DNA from 2 places in the Streptomyces sp. NPDC058697 genome. Region 1 is predicted to be linked to the other one. Evidence: riboswitches for the same ligand, from Rfam matches in the RefSeq annotation. Region 1 holds a riboswitch; the other holds the start of a gene.
What was found. Region 1 has a riboswitch for cyclic di-AMP ahead of ACFWXQ_RS04250 (peptidoglycan DD-metalloendopeptidase family protein). Riboswitches for the same ligand answer to the same signal wherever they lie in the genome.
Positions count from the first base shown of each region.

Region 2: it holds a riboswitch for cyclic di-AMP, as region 1 does, so the genes downstream of both, ACFWXQ_RS03780 (C40 family peptidase) here and ACFWXQ_RS04250 (peptidoglycan DD-metalloendopeptidase family protein) in region 1, are expected to answer to the same signal.

Region 1 is NZ_JBHXSU010000001.1:1,003,983-1,011,686, forward strand. Features, by position in the region: gene ACFWXQ_RS04240 (TetR/AcrR family transcriptional regulator) at 1-245, shown strand, start outside; gene ACFWXQ_RS04245 (SGNH/GDSL hydrolase family protein) at 450-1,235, opposite strand; gene ACFWXQ_RS04250 (peptidoglycan DD-metalloendopeptidase family protein) at 1,535-2,467, opposite strand; cyclic di-AMP (ydaO/yuaA leader) riboswitch at 2,472-2,636, opposite strand; gene ACFWXQ_RS04255 (alpha-galactosidase) at 2,932-5,013, opposite strand; gene ACFWXQ_RS04260 (tyrosine-protein phosphatase) at 5,183-5,980, shown strand; gene ACFWXQ_RS04265 (DUF6126 family protein) at 6,049-6,174, opposite strand; gene ACFWXQ_RS04270 (helix-turn-helix domain-containing protein) at 6,171-6,803, opposite strand; gene ACFWXQ_RS04275 (aspartate aminotransferase family protein) at 6,906-7,704, opposite strand, start outside.
Region 2 is NZ_JBHXSU010000001.1:887,586-895,289, forward strand. Features, by position in the region: gene ACFWXQ_RS03770 (tetratricopeptide repeat protein) at 1-1,353, shown strand, start outside; gene ACFWXQ_RS03775 (DUF4394 domain-containing protein) at 1,563-2,423, shown strand; gene ACFWXQ_RS03780 (C40 family peptidase) at 2,530-3,972, opposite strand; cyclic di-AMP (ydaO/yuaA leader) riboswitch at 4,068-4,240, opposite strand; gene ACFWXQ_RS03785 (SGNH/GDSL hydrolase family protein) at 4,553-5,398, opposite strand; gene ACFWXQ_RS03790 (catalase family peroxidase) at 5,629-6,561, opposite strand; gene ACFWXQ_RS03795 (hypothetical protein) at 6,745-7,704, shown strand, end outside.

The DNA of each region.
Region 1 (7,704 bases):
TCGACCGGCAGTGGAAGGCCGCTATCACCGAGGTCATCGCGGAGGGCGTGGCCTCCGGCGAGTTCCACTGCCCGGACCCCACGAGTACGGCGCTGCGCCTGACCGCCCTGCTGGACGGACTCGCCGTCCAGATGACGGCCTACCCCGGCGCGGTGTCACGCGCCCGCACCCAGGAGTGGGTGGACGAGGCACTGGCCCGGGAGCTGGGCCTGGAACGCGCGGCGCTGACGACTCCGGGCGCCTGAGACGGCGTACCGCCGAGGGGCAAGGGGGCTTCCCCGCGATCACCCGGCCGCGAGACGGTTCGGCCTCACCCACAAAGAAGCGGCGGGGCTCCCCCGACGTCACCCGTCAGGGAAGCCCCACTCCTCCACGGACATTCGGGCCACCGGTCGAGACCGTCGGTGGAACCGCGGCCCGCCACCGAAGGCCCTTAAGCCCTCGGACCTTCAAGCCACCGGCTCGATCCGCATCTTGATGTCGCCGGGCGACAAGCTCCCCTTCGCCACCACGCGGTCCCCGGAGGACTCCCCGCGCAGTCGCCGCCCGATCCACGGGACCAGGTACTCGCGCGCCCAGTGGATGTTGTCGCGCCGCATTTCGAGCGTGCCGCGCGGCGGCAGCGGGGGCCACGGCTGGTCGGGATCCGCGGGCACTTCCAGGCCGAGGACCTGGCCGGCGCGCAGGGCGACCCGCGTGTGTCCCTCGGGCGACAGATGGAGCCGGTCGCCGTCCCAGGCCCGCCGGTCCTGGATGGTCTTGAGGGACCACAGGTCGAGCACGGGACAGCCGTACCGGTCGGCGATGGACCGGATATGGAGGTTGTACGTGGCGATCTTGCCGCGCATGTGCTTGAGCACGGGTACGCCACGGGTGTCGAAGCCGGTGGTCACGAGGACCGTGCCGACGGCCGACGTGAGGTCCGCGACGGCGCGCTCGAAGCGCTCCGCGACCTCGTCGGGATCGGTGCCCGGCCGGATGATGTCGTTGCCGCCCGCGCAGAAGGAGACCAGGTCGGGCGCGAGTTGCTTCGCGCGCGTCAACTGGTCCTCGACGATCTGGTCGAGGAGTTTCCCGCGGACGGCGAGGTTGGTGTAGTCGAAGTCGCCCTCGGGCCGGCGGTCCGCGAGAAGCACCGCGAACCGGTCGGCCCAGCCGACGAACGCCCCGTCCGGGCCAAGGTCGCCGACGCCCTCGGTGAAGCTGTCCCCCACCGCCACGTACGACCCGATCACTGATCTGTTGTCATTCTTCGAATCGTCTGCCACATCGGGCCATGATTCACCTTCGGGTGTGAGCTACGCGACCGTAGGAAGGGGTTGACGCGCGGTGAGATAAGCCACTCGTCAAGTGTTGGTCAATCCCGGAATAAGGCGCTCGATCAGGGATGTTGTCGCAGCTCTCGCACCCTGTCGACACATCGCCCGGCCATGCCACAGAACCGAAACACCGAAGGCCGGACCCCGGGGATCACAGGGTCCGGCCTTCGGAGACGAGCGGAGTGGTACGCCGCGTGGGCGTGCCCGGCGTCGGGTCAGATGGAGACGCCCTTGCCGCGCAGGTAGGCCAGCGGGTCCACGTCCGAGCCGTAGTCCGGGGTGGTGCGGATCTCGAAGTGCAGGTGCGGGCCGGTGACGTTGCCCGTCGCGCCGGAGAGGCCGACCTGCTGGCCCCCGGTCACGGCCTGTCCGGCCGAGACGGAGAGGGAGGACAGGTGGGCGTACTGGGCATAGCGGCCGTCTTCGAGCTGGATGACGACCTGGTTGCCGTACGCGCCGCCCCAGCCGGCCGAGACGACCGTGCCCGCGCCGACGGACTTGAGGGACGTGCCGGTCGGGACCACGAAGTCGACGCCGGTGTGGTACCCGCTGGACCACATGCTGCCCGACATCTTGTACGGGGTGCCGACGCTCGCGCCCGCGACCGGCAGCGTGAAGCCGGCGGCACCGGCGTCGTCCGCGGCCTTGGGAGCGGCGGCAGCCTTGGGAGCGGCAGCCTTGGGGGCCGCCTTCTTCGCGGAGGACTGGGTGGCCTTGGAGGCGCCGGAGTCGGAGCTCGAAGTGGCGGCGGCCTTGCCGATCGAGAGCTTCAGGCCCGGGTGGATGAGCGCCGGGTCACCGCCGATCGCCTTGCGGTTGTCCTCGTACAGCTTCTTCCAGCCACCGCTGACGTTCTGCGTGCCGGCGATCTTCGACAGGGAGTCGCCCGCTCGCACGGAATAGGTCTTGGCCGCGGCCTTCTTCGCCTCGGCCTTCTTGTCGGCGGCGGCGGGCGCCGATTCGGCGGCCTTGCTCGCGACATTCGAGACGCTCGCCACGGAATCGGCGGCGGACTGCGAAGTCGCGGCCTGCGCTCCGGTCGCGCCGAGCAGCGGAAGGGCGAGCGCCGCGCCGCCGGTTCCGGCGACGGCTATGGAGCGGGTGAAACGCTGGGACTTGGGACGGCGGTGCTTACCCTTCGCGGGCATGGCGAATTCCTCTCCGGCGCCTGCGAGGTGAGCTGTCGGGTGCGAGCTGGAGATGCCCGGCCGTGTTTGCGCACGACTTAACCCCTAGCCGTTCCGGAGACCGGAACAGGCGTTCTACCTGTGGGTCCCCCGCTCCTGCCGTGTACGGGTGGGTGAGCGGATTCCGGGCGGCGGCAGGATTGGGCGTCCGTCCGGATTGGTGGCGAACGTAAGCGACATGAAGACGCAGTAACAACCTTTGGGGTTTCCTGTGTGCCCCGTTCTCTTGATCCCTGACCGAAATGACGGTCACGCTGCGTAAAGCAGGGATCTCCCCCGTTTGTTAAATCCCTGAAAACGCAGCTGAATTACGTGAACATGGCAACAGCGGACCGTCACGAATATGACGCTGCTCACGGAGTGCCGTTCCAGGAGCCTTTATTCCAGAGCGAGTTGGATTTAAGGCTCCATTACGGACACAACAGTCACATGCGACGCAGCCGGAAAACTGCCGCATCAAGGTCACCGTGCAGCCCCGTCCGCAACCCGTGATGCAACAGCACCGCCCCGCGGTGGACTTCGCCCGTTTCGAGGCATTCGTACGCCGCTGCCGGGTCGAGTCCGCGCAGCCGCACCGGAGCGACCGGCTCGCCGTAGTGCTGGGCCTGGAGCCACGCGAGGACGACGACCTCGCCGTCACGCGTGTACTGCACGGCGCTCAGGCCACCCTCCGGCGCCCGCAGCCGGTAGAGGTCCCCGCCCTGCACGACGGGCCGGATCTCCTTGTAGAGCTCCACCCACGTCCGCGCCTCGGCCAGCTCCTCGTCGCTCCACCGGGTCAGGTCGCCGCCGACACCGAGCACTCCGGCCATCGCGCTCACGAAGCGGAAGCGCAACGAGCTGACCCGGCCGTTGAGCTGGGTGTTCGGGCTGTCGGTGACCCAGGCGGCCATGGTCCGCGCGGGATGCACCTGGCTGAAACCGTGCTGGATGGCGAGCCGGTCGAGCGGGTCGGTGTTGTCCGAGGTCCACACCTGGTCCGTACGCGCCATGATCCCCAGGTCGATACGGCCGCCGCCGCCCGAGCAGGACTCGAAGGCGACGCCCGGGTGGGCCTCCCGCAGCCGGTCCAGGAGGCGGTACAGGGCGTGCACATGGTCCACCCAGAGCCGCTGCGGGTAGGCCTCGCCGGGCCATCCCGCATCCGTGAAGCAGCGGTTGAAGTCCCACTTCACATAGTCGATCGGCGCGCTGGAGAGCAGCGTGTCGAGCTGCTCCCACAGGTACTCCTGGACGTCCTCGCGGGCGAGGTTCAGAACGAGCTGATTGCGTAGCTCCGTCCTCTTTCGTCCCGGTTGGAACTGCACCCAGTCGGGGTGCGCGCGGTACAGCTCGCTGTCCGGATTGACCATTTCGGGCTCGACCCAGATCCCGAACTGCATCCCCAGCGCGTGCACCTCGTCGGCGAGGGGCTTGAGGCCGGCCGGGAAGCGGTCGGGGTTGGGCGTCCAGTCGCCGAGCCCGGCCCGGTCGCTGGTGCGCGCCCCGAACCAGCCGTCGTCGACCACGAACAGCTCGACCCCCATCTCGGCGGCCCGCCGCGCCAGCACGCCCTGCTGCTCCTCGGAGATGTCGAACTCCGTGGCCTCCCAGGAGTTGTAGAGCACCGGTCGGTGCTGGTCCGCGTCCGGGATCACGTACGCGTGCTGGTAGGCGTGCCAGGCGCGGCTCGCGCCGCCGAATCCGCCGTCGCTCCACAGCCCCGCGAAGACGGGTGTGACGAAGCTCTCCCCCGGCTCCAGCCGCAGCAGCCCCGAGTCGTCGTACCCGACCCCGCCGGTGATCTGCACGCGCGCGTCCGGGAGTTGGGCCACGGCGATCCGCCAGGTGCCCGACCAGGCGAGGGCGCAGCCGTAGACCTCGCCCCGCTCCTCGGTGGCCGCTCCGTCGGCGTCCAGGGCGACCCAGGGCAGGTGCTGGTGCGAGGTGTGCCCGCGGCGGCTGCCGATGACCTTCTCACCGTAGGTGAGTTCGGAGCGTACGAGCCGGGACTCCGCCGCCCACCGCCCGTGCAGCTGGGACAGCCGCCAGCCGTCGCGCTGCGGCAGCGTCCAGGCCGCGGAGTCGGCGCGCAGCACCTCCAGTGCGGGCCCTTCGTTGGCGAGGGTCACCCACCGCTCGACGACGTCGGTCCCGGCCCGCATCCGGTAGTGCAGCGTGATCCCGAGCCCGGAGTCGGAGAACCGCAGCCGCAGCTCGTCACCGTCCGCCTCGTACGTCTCGAAGCGCCATTCCGTGCCGCGCCGCTCGTCCGTCCGCACGGAGAGGGCGGGCCGTACGAAACGGGGGCCGCCCTCCACCGGATACTCCTCGTGCCCGTCGAGGGTGGCCTCGAAGGCCCAGTACTCCGGTCCCGGGCCGGCGGCGAGTGCCTCGGCGTCGGCGAGCGCGATACGCGGACCCCAGTGCAGATGCAGCAGCGCGTCGTCCTCGCCGAGCCGCAGGGCATAACTGCTCGCCGGGCCCGAAAGAAGCCACGTACGACCGTCTTCGCCGATCTCCAACATCAAACCCTCACAGATCCGAACAGGCACGCTCAATCATCAACATCATTATGTGCCGCGTACCTCCCCGGCAACGCCTGTGGACAACTCATTGGCGTACGAATCGATGTCGTATCGTCGAGAACGCACTTCGTCGACGAGCCGCGTCGGCAGCCGAATGGGAGGAGCCCCCGTGACGCAGCAGGTCCCGTCGACCGAGCCCGAGCTGGCTGGAGTGCGCAACTTCCGTGATGTGGGCGGCCTGCCGACGGTGGACGGCCGACGGGTGGCGTACGGACGGCTGTTCCGCAGCGGCCATCTCGCGCATGCGACGGAGTCGGACGCCGAGTTCCTCGCGTCCCTGGGCCTGCACACGATCTTCGACTTCCGCAATGCCGCCGACCAGAAGCTGGAGGGTCCGGACATCGAGCTGCCCGGCGTGCGGAACGTGAACCTTCCGCTGACCGACCCGGCGCACGGCGCGGAGTTCTGGACGATGGTCCGCGACGGCGATCTGGACCAGCTGCGCTCGATCCTCGGGGACGGCAAGGCGGCGGACCGGATGATCGGTTCCTACCGCGCGATAATCAAGGAGCGCACGGCCGAGCACCGCCAGGTGCTGCACTCGATGGCCGAGGACAGCGTCCCCGCCCTGATGCACTGCGCGGCGGGCAAGGACCGCGCCGGCATCTCCATCGCCGTGACGCTCCTCGCCCTCGGCGTCGAGCGCGAGGCCATCGTCGCGGACTACCTGGAGTCGAACGCGACGCACCGCCGCTACAAGGTGCACCGCAGCAAGTCCTCCGCCTCGGCGTACTCCCCCGAGGTGATGGAGCTGCTCAGCCCCCTCTTCGACGCGCGCGCCGAGTACCTGGAGGCGGCGTTCGACACGATCGAGGAGAAGTGGGGCGGCGTGGACGCGTATCTGGAGCAGGGCCTGGGCGTGACCCCCGAGATCCGGGAGCGCCTGCGGGAGCGGTTCCTCGACTGACCGGCTCCCGCCGACCGACCCGGCACCGCGGACCGCCCCCGTCTCCCGCTCCTCAGAGACGGCTGCTGCTACTGCCCCTGCGCTCCGAGCGAGAACAGCAGGTAGATGAAGGCGGCGAAGATGTGTCCGACCGCCACGTAGATGATGAGCCGCACCCACAGAGCGCGCGGGAACTTCTCCTCCATGTCCTTCATGACGTCTCTCCGGGGGTCGTCGGCCCGAGGCACAGGGTGGCCGTGGGGCTCTGCAGCAGGGTGTGTACGAAGAGGAGCTCGGCCCCGTCCCGGTCCGCGGCGGCGATCCGGTGCGGGGTCAGCGAGTCGAAGTGCGCGCTGTCGCCGGGCGCGAGGACGTGTGCGGTGTCCCCGAGGCGCAGCCGCAGCCGCCCCTCCAGGACGTACAGCCACTCCTCGCCGGGGTGGACCCGCACGATGTCTCCCTGCGCCCCGTACGGGACGTGCACCCGCAGGGACTGCATGCCACGGCCGGCCGCACCGGCCTGCCAGTACGTCCAGCCGGCGGCCTGGGTGGGCTCCATGTCGGCGGCGCGCACGACGGCGTCCCGCTCGGCGACCGTCTCGCCGAGCAGCTCGGAGACGGTCGTACCGTAGATGCGGGCCAGTGCGAGCAGCATCGGCAGCGAGGGCTGGCGCTGTCCGGTCTCCAGACGGGACAGATGCGCGGGCGAGAGCCCTGCGGTGCGGGCCGCGGACTCCAGGGTGAGGGAGGCACGGCGCCGCAGTGCACGCAGCTGGGGCGCGACCGCGGGCAGCTCGTCGGCCGCCCCCGGCTCGGAAGGGCTCGTACCCTCGACAGGGTTCATGTCCTCCATTGAGCCGGAGACTTACCTCTGAGGCAAATTTCTTACCTCAGAGGCAAAAGCGACCGGTTCCGGGGCGACAAGACCGGTCCGCGGCAGAGGAACCTAACGGTTGGCGACCGCCTGTTTCACCAGCGTCTTCCCGAAGTCCCACATCAGCCCGCCCCCGCTGTGCGCGTCGTCCATCACCGCGGTGAAGGCCTCCACGAACCGGTCCACGTCCCGCTCCCCGACGACCAGTGGCGGGATCAGCTTGATCACCTCCAGATGGTCGCCGGAGACCTGGGTGAGGATCCGGTGCCGTTGCAGCAGCGGCACGACCACCATCTGGGCGAACAGCCCCTTCCGCGCGGCCTGCAGCATCGTCCAACGGCTGCGCAGCTTCAGCGACTTGGGCCGCCCGAACTCGATGCCGATCATCAGCCCACGGCCGCGCACATCGCTCAGCAGCTCGTACTTGTCGACGAGCGCCGCGAGCCGGGACTTCAACTGCTCCCCCGTGGCCCGGGCGTTGGCGACGATCTGCTCGTTCTCCATGACCGAAAGGACGGCGAGTCCGGCCGCCATGGCCTGCGCGTTGGCCCCGAAGCTCGCGGAGTGCACGAGGACGCGGTCCATGGTCGAGTAGACCTTCTTGAAGATCCAGTCCTTGCCGAGCGTCGCCCCGACCGGGACATAGCCGCCGGACAGCGCCTTGGCCACACAGACCAGATCCGGCTCCACACCCTCCTCGTGCTGGTAGGCGTAGAAGTCCCCGGTCCGCCCGAGGCCCGTCTGCACCTCGTCGGCGATGAGCAGTGCCTTGTGCTTGCGCAGCAACTCCTGTGCGCCGCGCAGATATCCGGGCGGCGATTCATGCACGCCCTTGCCCTGGATCGGCTCGACGATCAGCGCGGCGACGTCG
Region 2 (7,704 bases), 120 kb from region 1:
GCCCGCGCGTCGGATGTCGTACCGGTCGGCGAGCCCTCGGATGCCAGTGAGAGCCCGGGCCATGCCGCCGGGACCCTGGCGTTGCTGGCCCGGGCCCATCTCCTTGAGCCCGCCCGGCCGGGTCGGTTCGGCACGCACGATCTGCTGCGTGCCTATGCGTTCCGCCTGACCCGTACGCATGACTCCGAGGCCGATCGGCAGGCCGCGCTGGTCCGTCTCTTCGACCACTATCTGGGCACGGCCGCGGCGGCCATGGACACGCTCTACCCGGCCGAGCGGCACCACAGGCCCGCTGTCGCACCCTCCGACCATGCCCCGCCCGTCGCCGGCGACGCGAACGCGGCACGGGCCTGGCTGGACGCCGAGCGGCCGACGCTGGCCGCCGTCTGCGCGGTGGCCGCGGACCGCGGCAGTCCCGGACACGCCGTCCGGCTGGCCGCCCTGCTGTTCCGCCACCTCGACTCCGGTCACCACACCGAGGCCCTGGAGATCCACCGCCACGCCCTGCGGGCCGCCGAGACGATCGGTGACCTGGGCGGGCAGGCCCACGCGCTGACCAACCTCGGGGTCGTGCACTGGCGGCTCGCCGACGCGGGTTCGGCCGAGGACCACCTCGTACGGGCCCTCGAACTGCACCACCGGACGGGCGACTTGGCGGGGCGCGCCAGAACCCTGTCCAACCTCGGCAACGTCCACTGGCGGCTGGGCAGCCTCCGCGACGCCGCGCACGACCATCAACAGGCCCTCGCCCTCTACCGGGAGACCGGCGACCAGGTGGGCCAGGCACGCACCCTCACGAATCTCGGCAATGTCTGTCTACGGCTGGGCGAGTACGGACAGGCGGCCGACCATCAACGGCAGGCCCTCGCCCTGCACGATCTGACCGGCGACCGGATCGGCCGCGCCCGCACCCTCTCCCACCTCGGCAACGCCCTTCTGCGGCTGGGCCGTTCGGAGGCCGCGGCCGAGTGCCAGGAGCAGGCGCTCACGCTCTTCCGGCAGTTGGGGCACCACGGCGGCGAGGCGTACGCGCTGTCCGGCCTCGGCGACATCCGGCTGGGGCAGGGCGAGTTCGAGGCCGCCGTCACCTGTCAGCGGCAAGCCCTCGAACTGTTCCGTGAGCACGGGGAGGGCTACGGCGAGGCGTCGGCGCTCAACGGCCTCGCCGAGGCGCTGTACGGCAGTGGCCGTCACGACGAGGCGCTCGACCACCACTCCACCGCGGTGACGGTCGCGGCCGTCACCGGTGAACACGACCAGTTGGCACGGGCGCACGCGGGCGCCGAGCGCGCACGCCGGGCCCTGGGGCCATGGGTGGCGGCCGCCGCGTCGTCGACCACTTCGGGGCCGTGAGCCCGCGGAACCCCCGCCGTTCGGCCGATCCGCCGATCCGTCGTTCAACCACCGTCCAGTGGATGTCCAGTCCTGCCCCATAGCTTGCCGTCGCCGCCTGTCGATCCGGCCTGCCGGACCGGGCGGACCAGACGGCAACACCTCTGACACAGCACACGCTCGCGCTCACATCCACGCTCAAGCTCACGCCGACCGAGAGGGAAGTAGCGATGAAAGCAGGGCTCAAGAAGAGACTGGCCGCGGCGGTCGCGGCCGCGTCCGCCATGGCGGCACTCGTCGTGGCGACGCCGGGCACCAGCCACGCGGCGCCGCCCCGTCTGCTGGCGTTCGGCATCTCGGCCGACGGTACGCTGATGGCCGCGTTCAACACCGACGACCCCGGCACGCTCAACTGGTTCAAGCGCATCGACGGGCTCGTCGGCGACACCGCCGTCGTCGGGCTCGACTTCCGTGTACAGAACGGACTGTTGTACCTGGTCGGCAACAAGGGCGGCATCTACACGGTCCAGATCCCGCCCGCGGTCCCGAACCCGCTGGTCACCAAGGTCTCGCAGCTCAGTGTTCCGCTGCAGGGCACGAACTTCGGTGTCGACTTCAACCCCGCGGCCGACCGGTTGCGGATCATCAGTGACACCGGTCAGAACCTGGCGCACAACCTCGCCAACAGCAGCACCGCCACGAACACCCCGCTGACCACGGACGGGGCGACGACCCACGGTGTCACCGGAGCGGCCTACACCAACAACGACCTGAACTCGGCCACCGCGACGACGCTGTTCGACATCAACACGACTTCGGACCAGGTCGTCATCCAGTCGCCGCCCGCCAACGGCCTGCTGGTCCCGACCGGCTCACTCGGCTTCGACGCCGGTGTCAACGCGGGCTTCGACATCTTCAGCGATCTGAGCGCCGGCAAGACGATCTCGAACACGGCCTTCGCCACCCTGACCCCGGCCGGTGCCTCGACGTCGACGTTCTACACCGTCGACGTGCTCACCGGAGCCACGACCAGTGTGGACCAGTTCCCCATAGCCATCACCGATGTCGCCGTCTCGCTCGACATGAGCTGACACTTTCGCAGACCTGCCGTCTCCGGAACGAGACGATCAGAGGCCGTATCGGGCGGCGCCTCGCGCGCCCACCGATACGGCCTCCGGGTCAGCCTCCGGGTCAGGGTCAGGCAGGCCGGATCACGCTGTGGATCGCCGACTCGCCGGCCCAGTGGATCGATTCCTCACGGATGGCCGCCCCCGGGCTCGGCGCGTGAACCATCATGCCGTTGCCGCTGTAGATGCCGACATGGCCGATGTGCCCGTGGAAGAGGACCAGGTCGCCGAGACGGATGTCGGAGAGGGGAACCGCCATGCCGGCGGTCGCCTGATCGTTCACGCCACGCGGGAGTGCGACCCCGGCCGCCTTCCAGGCCGCCTGGGTGAGGCTGGAGCAGTCGTACGAGCCCGGCCCCATCGCTCCCCACACACAGGGCTTGCCGATCTGCTCACGGGCGAAGTCGACCGCTGTCGCCGCCTTCCCGCCGTATCCCGGGGTCGACCCGCCGTAACCGGGGGTCGTAGCGCCGTATCCGGGGTTCGAGGTGGCGTATCCGGGGTTCGAAGCGCCGTCCGAGCCGATGGGCAGGCCCGTGCCGACCGGCGTACGGGCGTCGACGGGCGGAGCCATACCGAACGACAGGTCCGGTCCCATGGGCAGGTCCATGCCGATTGACGGAGCCGGAGCAAAGGACGGAACCGGAGCCGCAGCCGGAGCGGCGGGCAGGCCCATGCCGAGCGTCAGGTCCGGGCCGCCCAGGGCGTCGACGGACAGGTGCGTGCCGAAACCGGCCGACTGCGACTGCGGCTGCGACTGCTGCTGCCACCATTCGGCCTCGGCCTGGCGGTAGCCCTGCCCCTCGGTGGTGGCCCAGGCGGTCGCCGCCGGCGCGGGTTCGATGGCCGCCACCGGGGCGCTCCGCCGGGCGGTGTGCGCGGACAGCAGTTCACGGGCCTTCGCGAGCTTGCTCTGGTTCCGCTGCTTGGAGGTCTTCAGCGGCTGCCGCGGATCAGCGGCGGGCAGTGCGGGCATGACCGCGGTGGCGTCCTGACGCTGCTGGGGCACGGCCGGCAGCGCGGCGACGGGACCCGCGGTCAACTCCGCCACGGGCCGGGCGGCTGTCGCGGCGCCGGGTCCGGCGGTCAGCTCCAGGACGGGCTTGGCCGCCGCTTCCAGCGCACGGTCGGGCGACCGCTCCCCCGGACGGTCACCGGTGCTCTTGGGCCGCGCCGCGGCCTGGCCGCGGTCCGGCATCCTGTCGGGCGGCAGCACGGCGGGGATGAGGGGCCCCAGCTGCGAGCGTCCGACGTCGAACCACTGCTTGGCGCGGTCGTTCAGAGCGGGGGCAGGGGCGGAAACCGTGTCGGCGCGCCCACGCCCAGCGTCGGGTCCGGGCGTCACACGCTCGCGCGGGCGCCCCGAGTTCATCGCCCGGGTCGCGTTGTAGTTCCCGCTGACGGTCTCTGCCTGGTCGTAGAGGCTGCTGATCCGCTGCTGGACTTCTTCGCGACTCGGCTTGTCGTCCTCTCGCGCGGGCGAGGAGCCGCCGGCCGAGGAGTAGAGGTCCACTGAGGTGGCGGCCGCCGTCGCGAGGGCGGGCCGGGGTATACCCGGGAGGTTGCTGCCTCCGGGGCGCGTGGTTCGTTCCGGCGCGATGGGAGCCGTACTCCTTCCGTGCTCCGCCTACCGAGTTAGCTGTCGGGTTCGGGCGAGGAATCCGGAAGGTATGCCCTACGGCCCTTGCCCTGTCGGGCGGTTGGGCCGATTCACCCCAAAGTTCGGTTGGGTCCCCGGTTCCGGTCGCCGCGAGGGCCACCGAATTCGGCGGAGGCCGCGCGACCCGGCGAGGTTCACCGGAGGGAGTCGTGCGTCCTGTCCGTCAACTTAGCCAACATGTGCACCTCGTGTGAAGATTGAAGGGCGAAGTGTCCGATATATAACTGTGACCTTCGTCGTACCGGGTCGAGACATCGCCGGACTTCGGCGACTTCTCACGGTTCGCAACTCCCGCCGTGACGCCCGTGCCGCCCGCGCCGGGCAAGTACAGCTTCGTGAACGCGCGTTGCGCGCGCCACGGGACGGCGATCCTCGCTTGTGGGACGGGGCACCGGCTCTCCCCCGGACCGCCGGTGCCCACGCCCCACTCAGGTCATCGGCGGTACACGCGGCAGTGGAGGGCACGCTCCACCGTGGCGGCCATGGTCTGCTGGCCCTGCGCGTTGGGGTGGGCGGGTGCGGCCGGACCCTCCGGGACCAGGGGTTCGATCCAGCGCTCGCCGGCCGGCTTGCACATGTCGTGTCCCACCGTCGGGGTGTACGTGTCGACGTAGCCCGCGCCGTTTGCCGACGCCTGGCTCGCGAGCATCGCGTTGAGCTTCTTCTCGGTGTCCCGCAGATAGGCGAAGTCACCGGCCGCGAGCGGTACGGCGGAGCCGGTGCAGCCGACCCCGTCGTCCGGGAACAGGTCGGGATAGCCGACCACCAGGACCTTGGCGTGCGGAGCCCGCTGCCGGACGGCGTCCAGCGCCGCGGCGATCTTGGGAGCGGTGTCGTTGACGCGCTGCTCCAGCTGGTCGGTGCCGCCGCTGGTGAAGAAGGCCTGGCACGGGTTGCCCGTCGGGTCCTTGGACGTCAGTCCGGCGCAGGTGGCCAGATTTCTGGAGAAGCCGATGTCGTTGCCACCGATGGTCAGGGTGACCACGTCCGTGTCCGCGCCGAGTGCGTCCAGTTGCGGCGGCTGCGCGCCCTGGGGGCCGGCCAGGGCCGTCGTCGTGGCACCCGAACAACTGACGTCGGTCAGCTGCCAGTTCCTCGCTGCCGCGAGGAGGGACGGATGGTTCCGGTCGGACCGCGCACACGCGGAGTCGACCTGGGTCGGTATGCCGGGGCCGGAGGCGTAGGAGTCGCCCAGGGCCACGTAGTTCACGGTGCGCGCGGTGGATGTCGAGGGTGCCGAGGCGCTCGCCGCTGTCGCCCCCGCGGTCGACAGGGCCATCGCGCAACACCCCACCAGGGCGCCGCGCAGCAGGCCTCGTCGGCCGGGGGATCTCTTGGTCTGCTTGTTCAAGTCCGTCCATTCGTCGGGCCCCCGAAGCGCTCGTCGAGTCACTCCGCAAGTCGCTCCGCCAACAGGTGCCGGGTGCGGGGGCGTTGTGCTGTCATCACGTCAAACGCCGCACGAATCAAGGAGGTTCACTCATGGGCGGGACAACATGGGTCGGGGCTCTACTGGTTGTGGCTGCGCCGGCGGTGGGATTCGGCGTAGGCGTGGGCCCGGAAGGCGAGGACGGGGTCGTCGGAGAGCTGGATGCCGGTGGTGACGCGGGTGGGGTTGAAGGCCTGCGTGTTCCAGGGATCCTGGTCGTCGGCGGGGGCGTTGATCTCCAGGCGCCCGGCGGTGATCTCCTTGCGGTGGTCGGGCCAGACGGTGCTGGGGTCGTGGGTGGGGTCGTCGGGTTCGGCGAGTTGGATCCGCAGTTCGAACGCCACCGGTGCGTGCTCCAGGCGCTGGTGCAGTTCGTCGGTCAGGTAGTGCGGGGTGCGGGTGGCCGCCTCGGCCGCGGTCAGGTCGGTGCGTCCGGCCACCGGTTCCCAGCGGTACCGCACGGGCCGCCTGCCGCCGGCCGCGTCGACCCAGATGAAGGCGTGGATGGCCCAGTAGGCGGCGGAGGCATAGCTGACGGGTATGGGCGGCTGCTGTGCGACGGCTTCGGCCAGGTGGGGATGGGCACCGACGAACGCGTACACCCGGGCCGGGTCGGGCTGGTTGGTCACGGGGTCGGGGCGCAGGGCCTCGGTCAGCTCCAGGAACTCCCCGGGCGTCGAGGCGACGAACCGGGGGACGGTGAGGGCGACGAGGTCGGTGTCACTCCCGTCGTGCAGGTGGAAGCGGGTGGCCATGCCGCGGGTGACCGGGGCGGTGTCGGGCGTGTGGGGATTTCCCTCGGAGTTCGAGAACCGTACGGTGGCCGGAACCGTCCGCGTCTGCAGGTGCGCGGCCGTGGTCAGGGCGGCCGCGGCCCCGGTGGGAGTGAAGGTGGCCCGGAAGCCGGCCCCCCGGGCACTGGACCGGCGGTATCCGGGATGCCTCCCGCTCATACGCTCCATGCTGTCGACAACCTGGACGGCCAGGGCCTGATCTGCGGAACTGCTCGGCATGTCATTCCTTCCAAGACGAAACACTCACGGAGCCCTGGCATGCAGCGAACAGACCCAAGGCTTGTGAGGGGGCGGACCGCCCTCCGACGAGCCATTCGCAGGCCTCGCCACATGCGGTCTACGAGCCACTCCGGGGCCAGGTTCACTCGTCTCCGGGATCCTGCAGGTCCGTGACGTCAGCTTTTGCTGGGGTCGGCCCAGGACCGCTTCATCGCCTGGTCGTTGGGGTTCGTCAGACAGGGCCACAAGGGCATGCCGTCACCGGAGCAGGCCCACTGGTCCCGCCGTGTCGCCGAGGAGTCCGCGAACCTCAGAGTCGCCTCGGAACTCATGACGCGCACCGCGCGGGTCACCGACGCGCTGCGGCTCGAATCGACGCTCGGCTACTTCTGGTACATCCTCGGCCGCGAGGAAGAGGGAATCGACAGGCTGACCCGAACCCTGGACGCCTACGACACGGCCGTACGGACCTCGTCCGATCCCCGTCGGCCGACGCCGGAGGAGGAGTGGGCGCTCTCCTATGTCTTCGTCTGGCTGGCCTGGCTGAACCATGTCGCCGGACGACACGACATGGCGCTCAGATACGAGGAGCGTTACGAAGACTCCTGGCGGAGTGCCGGCAACCCGGATCTGGCCGTCGTGGGCCCGGTCTGGGAGGCCCTGCACGCGCGGCTTGCCGCCGAGGAGGGCTGGGAGGCCCGGTTCGCGGCGGCGGACGCGGGGATCGTGGGTACGGAGTTCGGCTGGGACCGGGTGGCCCTGCACTACGCCTGGTCGACGTACTGCCTGCACGCGGGAGACACGGCCGCCGCACGGGAGCACGCGCTGATCGGCATCGAGGTGTCCAAGGCCATCGACGACCCCGTCACCCTGTCGGTCTGCCTCACGGCCTGCGGCGACGCCGAGGAGAGCGTCGGCAGGAGGGAAGCGGCCCGGGAGCTGTGGAGCGAGGCCAGCGGCATCTTCCGGTCCATGGGCGCCCGTTCGCGGTGGGCCTACCGGGCGTTGCGGCTCGCTTTCCTCGATGTGGGAGAGGGGCTCCTCGACTCGGCGGACGGAAGGCTGGCCGAAGTGGAGAAGGTCGCTGCCGAACTCATCTCGTACGACCTCAGGGCCGCCGTCGCCAATCTGCGGGGCGTGGTC